One region of the Pseudomonas sp. GW823-FHT02F05 genome, then DNA from elsewhere that is predicted to be linked to it. Evidence: predicted binding sites of a transcription regulator. Region 1 holds the regulator's gene; each other region holds the start of a gene.

Evidence for each region. Region 1 encodes sigma-54, which starts transcription at its own class of promoters, with help from an activator protein. Its sites were predicted from a motif close to ANTGGCATNNANNTTGCTNT; they were not measured.
Region 2: AC1RAC_RS18700 (circularly permuted type 2 ATP-grasp protein) is a predicted target of sigma-54. The motif match lies at 1,181-1,200, and genes of this name have one in related genera.
Region 3: AC1RAC_RS18395 (CmpA/NrtA family ABC transporter substrate-binding protein) is a predicted target of sigma-54. The motif match lies at 1,124-1,143, and genes of this name have one in related genera.
Region 4: glnK (P-II family nitrogen regulator) is a predicted target of sigma-54. The motif match lies at 735-754, and genes of this name have one in related genera.

What each region holds. Positions count from the first base shown of each region.
Region 1 covers NZ_JBXAJM010000019.1:112,073-114,252, reverse strand. Annotated here, with positions in the region: gene lptB (LPS export ABC transporter ATP-binding protein) at 1-381, shown strand, start outside; gene AC1RAC_RS21905 (RNA polymerase factor sigma-54) at 566-2,059, shown strand; gene hpf (ribosome hibernation-promoting factor, HPF/YfiA family) at 2,135-2,180, shown strand, end outside.
Region 2 covers NZ_JBXAJM010000015.1:105,758-107,937, forward strand. Annotated here, with positions in the region: gene AC1RAC_RS18700 (circularly permuted type 2 ATP-grasp protein) at 1-1,148, opposite strand, end outside; gene AC1RAC_RS18705 (ribonuclease E inhibitor RraB) at 1,594-1,935, opposite strand; gene AC1RAC_RS18710 (hypothetical protein) at 2,149-2,180, opposite strand, start outside.
Region 3 covers NZ_JBXAJM010000015.1:38,725-40,904, forward strand. Annotated here, with positions in the region: gene AC1RAC_RS18385 (FliM/FliN family flagellar motor switch protein) at 1-85, opposite strand, end outside; gene AC1RAC_RS18390 (secretin N-terminal domain-containing protein) at 100-1,020, opposite strand; gene AC1RAC_RS18395 (CmpA/NrtA family ABC transporter substrate-binding protein) at 1,268-2,180, shown strand, end outside.
Region 4 covers NZ_JBXAJM010000006.1:26,476-28,655, reverse strand. Annotated here, with positions in the region: gene AC1RAC_RS09350 (YifB family Mg chelatase-like AAA ATPase) at 1-60, opposite strand, end outside; gene AC1RAC_RS09345 (accessory factor UbiK family protein) at 277-540, opposite strand; gene glnK (P-II family nitrogen regulator) at 964-1,302, shown strand; gene AC1RAC_RS09335 (ammonium transporter) at 1,337-2,180, shown strand, end outside.

The sequences.
Region 1 (2,180 bases):
CAGGAGCTGGAAAGCCTGCTGCAGGAATTCCACATCAACCATATTCGCGACAACCTCGGCATGAGCTTGTCCGGTGGTGAACGTCGTCGCGTGGAAATCGCCCGCGCCCTGGCGACCGCGCCGAAATTCATCCTGCTGGATGAACCCTTTGCCGGCGTCGACCCGATTTCGGTGGGCGACATCAAGCAGATCATCCATCACCTCAAGGCCAAGGGCATTGGCGTGCTGATCACCGATCACAACGTGCGCGAAACCCTCGATATCTGCGAAACCGCGTATATCGTCAACGATGGTCAGCTGATTGCCGAAGGCGATGCCGAGACTATCCTGGCCAACGAGCTGGTGAAGGAAGTGTACCTGGGTCACGAGTTCCGCCTGTAAACACAGGGGTATCGCGCTCTTACCTGGAGCGTGCGGGAGTCAATGGAAACCTCGGTTTTTTTATTGTTACCGCGCTCTAGGCAAAGGCCCCGAGATCAGGCATATAATTTGCTTATGTTTGGCGCTCACGCGCCCTGTCGTGGATGGCGCATTGCGCCGGCGAATAAGGTGTTAAGCCCCTGCCATGAAACCATCGCTAGTCCTGAGAATGGGCCAGCAGCTGACGATGACACCGCAGCTGCAACAGGCCATCCGCCTGCTCCAATTGTCGACCCTGGACCTGCAACAGGAGATCCAGGAGGCCCTGGAGTCCAATCCGATGCTCGAACGCCAGGAAGAAGGCGACGACTTCGATAACGCAGATCCTCTGGCCGATAACATCGAGCAAAAACCCAATTCCGACGTGCAGGAACCCTCCTATCAGGAAACCGCCCCGACGGTGGACAACCTGGAGGAAGGCGACTGGAACGAACGCATTCCCAACGAGCTTCCCGTGGACACCGCCTGGGAAGACGTCTACCAGACCAGCGCCAGCAGCCTGCCAAGCAGCGATGATGACGAGTGGGACTTCACTACCCGCACGTCGGCGGGCGAGAGCCTTCAGAGCCACTTGCTGTGGCAACTGAACCTGGCGCCGATGTCCGATACCGATCGCCTGATCGCGGTAACCCTGATCGATTGCATCAATAATCAGGGTTACCTGGACGAAACCCTCGACGAGATCCTCGAGGCCTTCGACCCGGAACTGGATATCGAACTGGACGAAATCGAAGCCGTCCTGCACCGCATCCAGCAATTCGAGCCCGCAGGCATCGGCGCACGCACACTCAGCGAGTGCCTGTTACTGCAACTGCGCCAATTACCGGCCAAGACGCCATGGCTCACGGAAGCGCAACGCTTGGTCAGTGACTACATCGACCTGCTGGGCAGTCGCGACTACAGCCAACTGATGCGCCGTATGAAGCTCAAGGAAGATGACTTGCGCCAGGTCATCGAACTGGTGCAAAGCCTCAACCCGCGTCCAGGCTCGCAGATCGAGTCCAGCGAAGCCGAATATGTGGTGCCCGACGTCATTGTGCGCAAGGACAACGAACGCTGGCTGGTGGAGCTGAACCAGGAGTCAGTACCGCGCCTGCGGGTCAACCCGCAATACGCAGGTTTTGTGCGCCGCGCCGACACCAGCGCCGATAACACCTTCATGCGCAACCAGTTGCAGGAAGCGCGGTGGTTCATCAAGAGCCTGCAAAGCCGCAACGAAACCCTGATGAAAGTCGCAACCCAGATCGTCGAACACCAGCGCGGTTTCCTGGAGTACGGCGACGAGGCCATGAAGCCTCTCGTGCTGCACGACATCGCCGAAGCCGTCGGCATGCATGAGTCGACGATTTCCCGGGTTACCACGCAGAAATTCATGCATACCCCACGGGGTATTTATGAGCTGAAATACTTTTTCTCCAGCCACGTCAGCACCTCTGAAGGCGGTGAATGCTCGTCCACGGCGATCCGCGCGATCATCAAAAAACTGGTTGCCGCTGAAAATCAGAAAAAGCCGTTGAGTGACAGCAAGATCGCTGGTTTACTGGAGGCACAAGGCATTCAGGTCGCCCGTCGAACCGTCGCCAAGTACCGCGAGTCCCTAGGGATCGCGCCTTCCAGCGAGCGTAAGCGGTTGATGTGACGGGCGGGCCACAGCGTTCCAGTGGTGGGTATTCCTGCCCACCGCTTTATGCACTGGCAACGAAGGAGAAGCTGTATGCAAGTCAACATCAGTGGACACCAGCTGGAAGTCACCAAGCCCC
Region 2 (2,180 bases), on a different contig from region 1:
TCTGCGGTCGTAGACGCCGGGCCAACCAGCATGCCGTAACCACCGGAGCCCTGGGTTTCCTTGACCACCAGGTCGGGCAGGTTGGCCAGCACGTGGGACAACTCGTCAGGCTTACGGCATTGAAAAGTCGGAACGTTCTGCAGGATCGGCTCTTCATCGAGGTAGAAGCGGATCATCTCGGTGACGAACGGGTAAACCGATTTGTCGTCCGCGACTCCGGTGCCAATGGCGTTGGCCAGCACCACATTGCCGCACCGGTAGGCGGCGAGCAGGCCGGGTACACCGAGCATCGAGTCGGGGTTGAATGCCAAGGGATCTAGAAATGCATCATCGAGGCGACGGTAGATCACATCGACAGCCTTGGGCCCATCGGTGGTGCGCATGAACACACGGTCATCGCGCACGAACAAATCCGCGCCTTCCACCAACTCCACACCCATTTCCCGAGCCAGGAAGGCATGTTCGAAGAACGCGCTATTGAAACGCCCGGGCGTCAGTACCACCACACTGGGGTTATCCAGGGGGCTGGCGCTTTTGAGGGTGTCGAGCAGCAGGTTGGGGTAATGGTCGATGGGCGCGATGCGCTGGGCCGCGAACAACTCGGGGAACAGACGCATCATCATCTTGCGGTCTTCGAGCATGTAGCTGACACCGCTGGGCGTGCGCAGGTTGTCTTCGAGCACGTAGTACGTGCCGTCGCCATCGCGTACGAGGTCCACCCCGGAGATGTGCGAATAGATATCGCGGTGCAAGTCCAGGCCCCGCATTGCCAGTTGGTATTGCTCGTTGGCCAATACCTGCTCGGCGGGGATGATGCCGGCCTTGATGATGCGTTGGTCGTGGTACAGGTCGGTGAGGAACAGGTTCAGCGCCTTGACCCGCTGGATGCAACCGCGTTCGACAACCCGCCATTCACTCGCCGGAATGCTGCGGGGGATGGTATCGAAGGGGATCAGGCGCTCGGTGCCTTGTTCGTCCCCGTAGAGGGTGAAGGTGATGCCGGCGCGGTGGAACAGCAAATCGGCTTCACGCCTGCGCTGGGCCAGCAGTTCGGCAGGGGTGTCGGCCAACCAACGGGCGAACTCGCGATAATGGGGGCGAACCTGCCCTGCCCCATCGTACATTTCATCGTAATAAGTGCGGATCATGCCGTACTCCTTGTCACCCGGACGCAAGAACCTTCGCAAGGCCCGTGCCAGCGGCATAAACACTTGATAATCAAACAGTTGCATAATCCGAGGGGATTTGCCGCACCGTCCTGGTGCGCGCAATTGCCTGGGCCACGCCGTACGCTCCGTTGCAATGCGGTGTTTGGCTATCAACAGCATAGTCAGAGTTGATTTCACTGCCCGCCTGCACATGCGGATAATCGCCCACATCGGTTGAACAGGACGTGTCCTACAGCCAAACCCTTTGCACATTCAGTAACGTATTGACTCGTGTACTGATGACTCCTCGGTCTTCCCTTTCCGCCACCCTATTCGGGTGGCTTTTTTTTGCGCCTGAAACGGCAGTTTCCGTTGCGACGGTAGCCCAAACAAAATCGGCCGACCCAAAGGTCAGCCGACACGCTGTGCTGCTCATAAATACCAACTACATGGGTAACCCACGCACCTCCTGCTTGACGCCCCATCCTTCGATGATCCCTCCCAGGGGCTCGACCACCGCTTCAAAGTCTTGCTCGAAGTCTCCTATGCCGTCGTAGGTTGCGAACATGATTTTGCTCAGTTCCAGGTACCAGGCGCCATCGTCGCGCGCGCTGACCTGGGCGTTGAGGGACTCCCCACGAAATCGACCCGCAGCCCTGCGCGCCCGTTCCTCATCCGGGAAAATGGCGTAGAACTCGATGGGGTGAAAGCGCGAGAAATCAAAGCCGCCTTCTTTCATGCGGCGCAGTACGTTGGTGCTGATGTCTTCTTGATAGGCTGTGCTCATGAAACGTCCTCCTCACACCGATGGATAGACTTTCCGTGCTTCCTGAAGCCCCGCGCCCTGCTGGCGCGGGCACCACGGCATAACAACACCGCAGGAAAACAAGCATGTAGCTGACAAGACCAGACCTTAGCGATTCATTCGCTGATCTCGATTGCAGAGTAGCGTGAAGCTGTCACCGCCACCAGAGGCGCTCGTGTGGCGCGTGAAAAATGTTTAGACGGAGGGAGAAATATCGAGAATCTGGA
Region 3 (2,180 bases), on a different contig from region 1:
CCAAGGGCAGCACTTTTCCCGGCGCGAAAGCGGCCAAACGCTTGCGGCTGATCAATTGCTCCTGCAGCAGTATTTCCAGGTGCATGGACAAATGCCTTTTCAGGGGGAAAACTCGCGCTCCGTCCGTAAGAACGCACGTTGCACACGCTCATATTGCGCGGCGGTCAACTGAGGGGGCCCGGCCTGCGGGTCGCCACCACCGGCATGCGCCTGCCCTGGCAAGGTTTCATTCAGCACCTGGGCCACATCCAGCTCGGCGAGCAGTTTCTCGATAACTTTCACTTGGGCATGCGAGCCCTTGATCAACACACTGTTGGTATCCGGATAGGCCAGCAACGCAAGGCGGCCGTCGGCCAACCGGACCCTCTGCGCCTGGGATAGCCGGGCCCGGATCATCGAGAGCATGCCTGGTACCAGGCCCCTGTTGGTGCCCACGCCGTGCGGGTGATCTTCCACCGGGAAATTGATCACTTGCACCACGCCAAATGCAGGCGGGCGCTCTGGCGCCTTGCGAGGGGGCCGATCCATCAGTTGCGTCAGCCGCAATATATGATCGACATAGCTGGGAGGCCCGGACACGTAGAACATGCGCGCCCCGTTTGCGCGCAGCGGATAACGCGGCTCATCCAGCCCTGCACGTCGCATGATGCCACGCAGCCTGTCGACACTAATATGTTGCAGCGCCACCGCCGAGCTTCTCGCTTCGTCGGCAGCGTAGACGTGCAACACTTGGCCATCGCTGTGCCAGATCAAGCCTTCACTCGCGGCGAGCGTTTCAATGACCTGTTGCGGCGCCGCAAAATCGAATGCTCCGCTCACCTGCCTACTAGCCACGGCACGGCTGGTCACCACGGGCAGGCCCAATGACACAGACAACGCAGCAAAGAAAGCCGGCAGCCCCTCATCCTGTGCCTGGTACACCTCGCCACAGGCCGTGCGACTGCCCAGCAACAGCGCGGCGCACAGCAGCACGCTGTACAGCCAGCGGCTATTGAGGGTTGCGAGGAAATCAGCGTGCACCGTGGGAATGCCTGGCGGTCTGGCCTGAGGAAGCGGCCATACTGCGAGGCGCACGAGGTTCAATCATGATGGAAAGTTGACGGCCAGTTGCACCGGCCCCCCCCATGGCATGTGCCTTGCTATGCACTCTGTATCAGGCTCGCACCAACGGCGGTACGGGCCTACGGACAGAGGCGTCGTTTCCCTGCAATGGCCTGTAACGCCAGCCTGGGAAACGGCGCTTTTTTTTCAGAAAAGGCAGGTATTGATGAACGATCCGCTGGCTTGGGTACACGGCAGCGATGCCCCGGAAAAGAGCAGCCTGGATCTTGGGTTCATGGCCCTGACCGATTGCGCCTCGTTGGTGGTCGCCGCCACCCAGGGCTTCGCCCAACCCTACGGCCTCACACTCAACCTCAAGCGCCAGGCGTCCTGGGCCAACCTGCGCGACAAGCTGGTCAGCGGTGAACTCGACGCCGCCCACAGTCTCTACGGGCTGATTTATGCCGTACACCTGGGCATCGGCGGCGTCGCCGCCAGCCCCATGGCAGTGCTGATGGGGCTGAACCAGAATGGCCAGGGCATCAACCTGTCCCACGGCCTGCAACAGCAAGGCGTGATCACTCCTGAGGCGTTGAAAGGCCATGTGCACCAAAGCCGGACAAAACTGACCTTCGCTCAGACGTTTCCCACCGGCACCCATGCCATGTGGTTGTACTACTGGCTGGCGAGCCAAGGCATTCATCCATTGCAGGATGTGAACAGTGTGGTGGTGCCGCCGCCGCAAATGGTGGCGCACCTGCAAGCCGGACGCATCGACGGACTTTGCGTGGGTGAACCCTGGTGCGCCAGCGCAGTGCAACAAAACCAGGGCTTTACCCTGGCGACCAGCCAGGCAATCTGGCCGGACCACCCGGAAAAAGTCCTGGGCTGCACCCAAGCCTTCGTTGACGCGTACCCCAATACCGCACGCGTACTGGTCATGGCGATCCTCGAGGCCAGCCGGTTTATCGAGCAGAGCCGTGAAAACCGCCGCTCTACCGCCCAGTTGCTCAGTGCCAGTGAATACCTCGACGCACCTGTGGCCTGCATCGAACCGCGCCTGCTGGGGCACTATGACGATGGCCTGGGCAACCACTGGCAGGATCCCCATGCACTGCGCTTTTTCGCCGACGGCGAGG
Region 4 (2,180 bases), on a different contig from region 1:
GGTGACGGCGGGGGCTTCTACACCGACCTGGGCGCGGCTGTGGACGATGGCGAGGGACATGCTCGTTCCTTGAATGGGAGGGCCGCTTCCTGCGGTTTTTTCAAGGGTAGACGAGGTGGGATGGAGCGGGGCGGGGGAGGTTTTACAGAACGTATCCGGACGGCAACGCAAAACAGAATGTGGGAGCTGGCTTGCCTGCGATGGCGGTGTGTCAGCAAAGAATCATCCGCTGATGCACCGCCATCGCAGGCAAGCCAGCTCCCACACTCACCGTGTTTATTCAGCAGAGGGTGGCGTCAACCGTGCTTCAAGTTCAGCCACCTTCGCCTCCAGGCTCTCCAGCCGCGCACGTGTGCGGGCCAGCACCACCATCTGGCTGTCAAACTCTTCCCGGCTGACCAGGTCGAGCTTGCTGAAACCGCTCTGTAGCAAAGCCTTGAACTGGCTTTCGATTTCATTGCGGGGCAGCGGAGTGTCGCCGCTGAACAGGCGAGAGGCGTGGCCGCTCAGGGCGTCGAGGAAGTCTTTGGGCGCGAGCATTGGACATATTCCGGAAAACAGTTGGCCGGCAGTGTACCACGCAGCGTCTATAGTCATTTTCACGCCCCGCTGCGCACGGTTTTCGCGCATTGGGGCGGGCGGCTGCGCACTGTTTTGATGCGCATTGCGGCCGCGCAGGCGCCCCGTAGGTGGGCATAAGCGGGCAAAGGATTGATTTCGGTGGTTTTTACGGAGCTGGCAAGGTTTCTGCTTAGACGATCATGACCCATGCACTGATGCAGTCGCTGTGACGAATGCAGTGCGCCGACGGATCCGGGGTACAGGGCTCGTCACCAGTGGTTCGCTGGCGTCGCGACGGCAAATGCCGAGGCGACGATGCGTTACAAAGCCAGGCACTGCGCTTAGACTTGAGACGGGTTTGTTTTCCTGGGGCAAGTCCACCAAATTCGGGAGAGAGTTTTCATGAAGCTAGTCACTGCCATCATCAAGCCGTTCAAGTTGGACGATGTACGCGAGTCACTGTCCGAGATCGGCGTGCAGGGCATTACCGTTACTGAGGTCAAGGGCTTCGGTCGGCAGAAGGGTCATACCGAGCTGTATCGCGGCGCGGAATACGTGGTCGATTTCCTGCCGAAGGTGAAGATCGATGTCGCCATTGACGACAAGGATCTTGACCGGGTTATCGAGGCGATAACCAAGGCGGCCAACACCGGCAAGATCGGTGACGGCAAGATCTTCGTGGTCAATCTGGAACAGGCTATTCGCATCCGTACCGGCGAAACCGATACCGACGCAATCTAAGCCGCCAAACCCCAACGCCCCAGGAGAAAACAATATGACTCTGCGTAAATTCGCAGGGCTCGGAGCCCTGCTGTCCATCGTAATGCCAAGCCTGGCCATGGCGGCAGATGAAGTGGCTGCTCCAGTCCTCAATTCCGGCGACACCGCCTGGATGCTTACCGCCACCGCGCTGGTGCTGTTCATGACCATCCCTGGCCTGGCGCTGTTCTACGGCGGCATGGTCCGCTCCAAGAATATTCTGTCGGTGATGATGCAGTGCTTCGCCATCACTGGCCTGATCAGCATCCTGTGGGTTGTCTACGGCTACAGCATCGCGTTCGATACCACCGGTATGGAACAAGGTGTGGTCAACTTCAATTCCTTCTTCGGCGGCATGGGCAAGGCGTTCCTGGCGGGTGTCACCCCAGCCAGCATCACCGGGCCGGCGGCGCTGTTTCCGGAAGCCGTGTTCATCACCTTCCAGATGACCTTTGCCATCATTACTCCGGCGCTGATCGTCGGTGCTTTCGCTGAGCGTATGAAGTTCTCCGCGATGCTGATCTTCATGGCTATCTGGTTCACCCTGGTCTATGCGCCGATTGCGCACATGGTCTGGAGCGGCAATGGCGGCCTGATGTGGGACTGGGGCGTGCTGGACTTCGCCGGCGGCACCGTTGTGCACATCAACGCGGGTGTGGCTGGCCTGGTGGCGTGCATCGTGCTCGGCAAGCGCAAAGGCTTCCCCACCACCCCGATGGCCCCGCATAACCTGGGCTATACCCTGGTGGGCGCGGCCATGCTGTGGATCGGCTGGTTTGGCTTCAACGCCGGTTCCGCTGCGGCGGCCAACGGCACCGCGGGCATGGCGATGCTGGTAACTCAAATCGCTACCGCAGCTG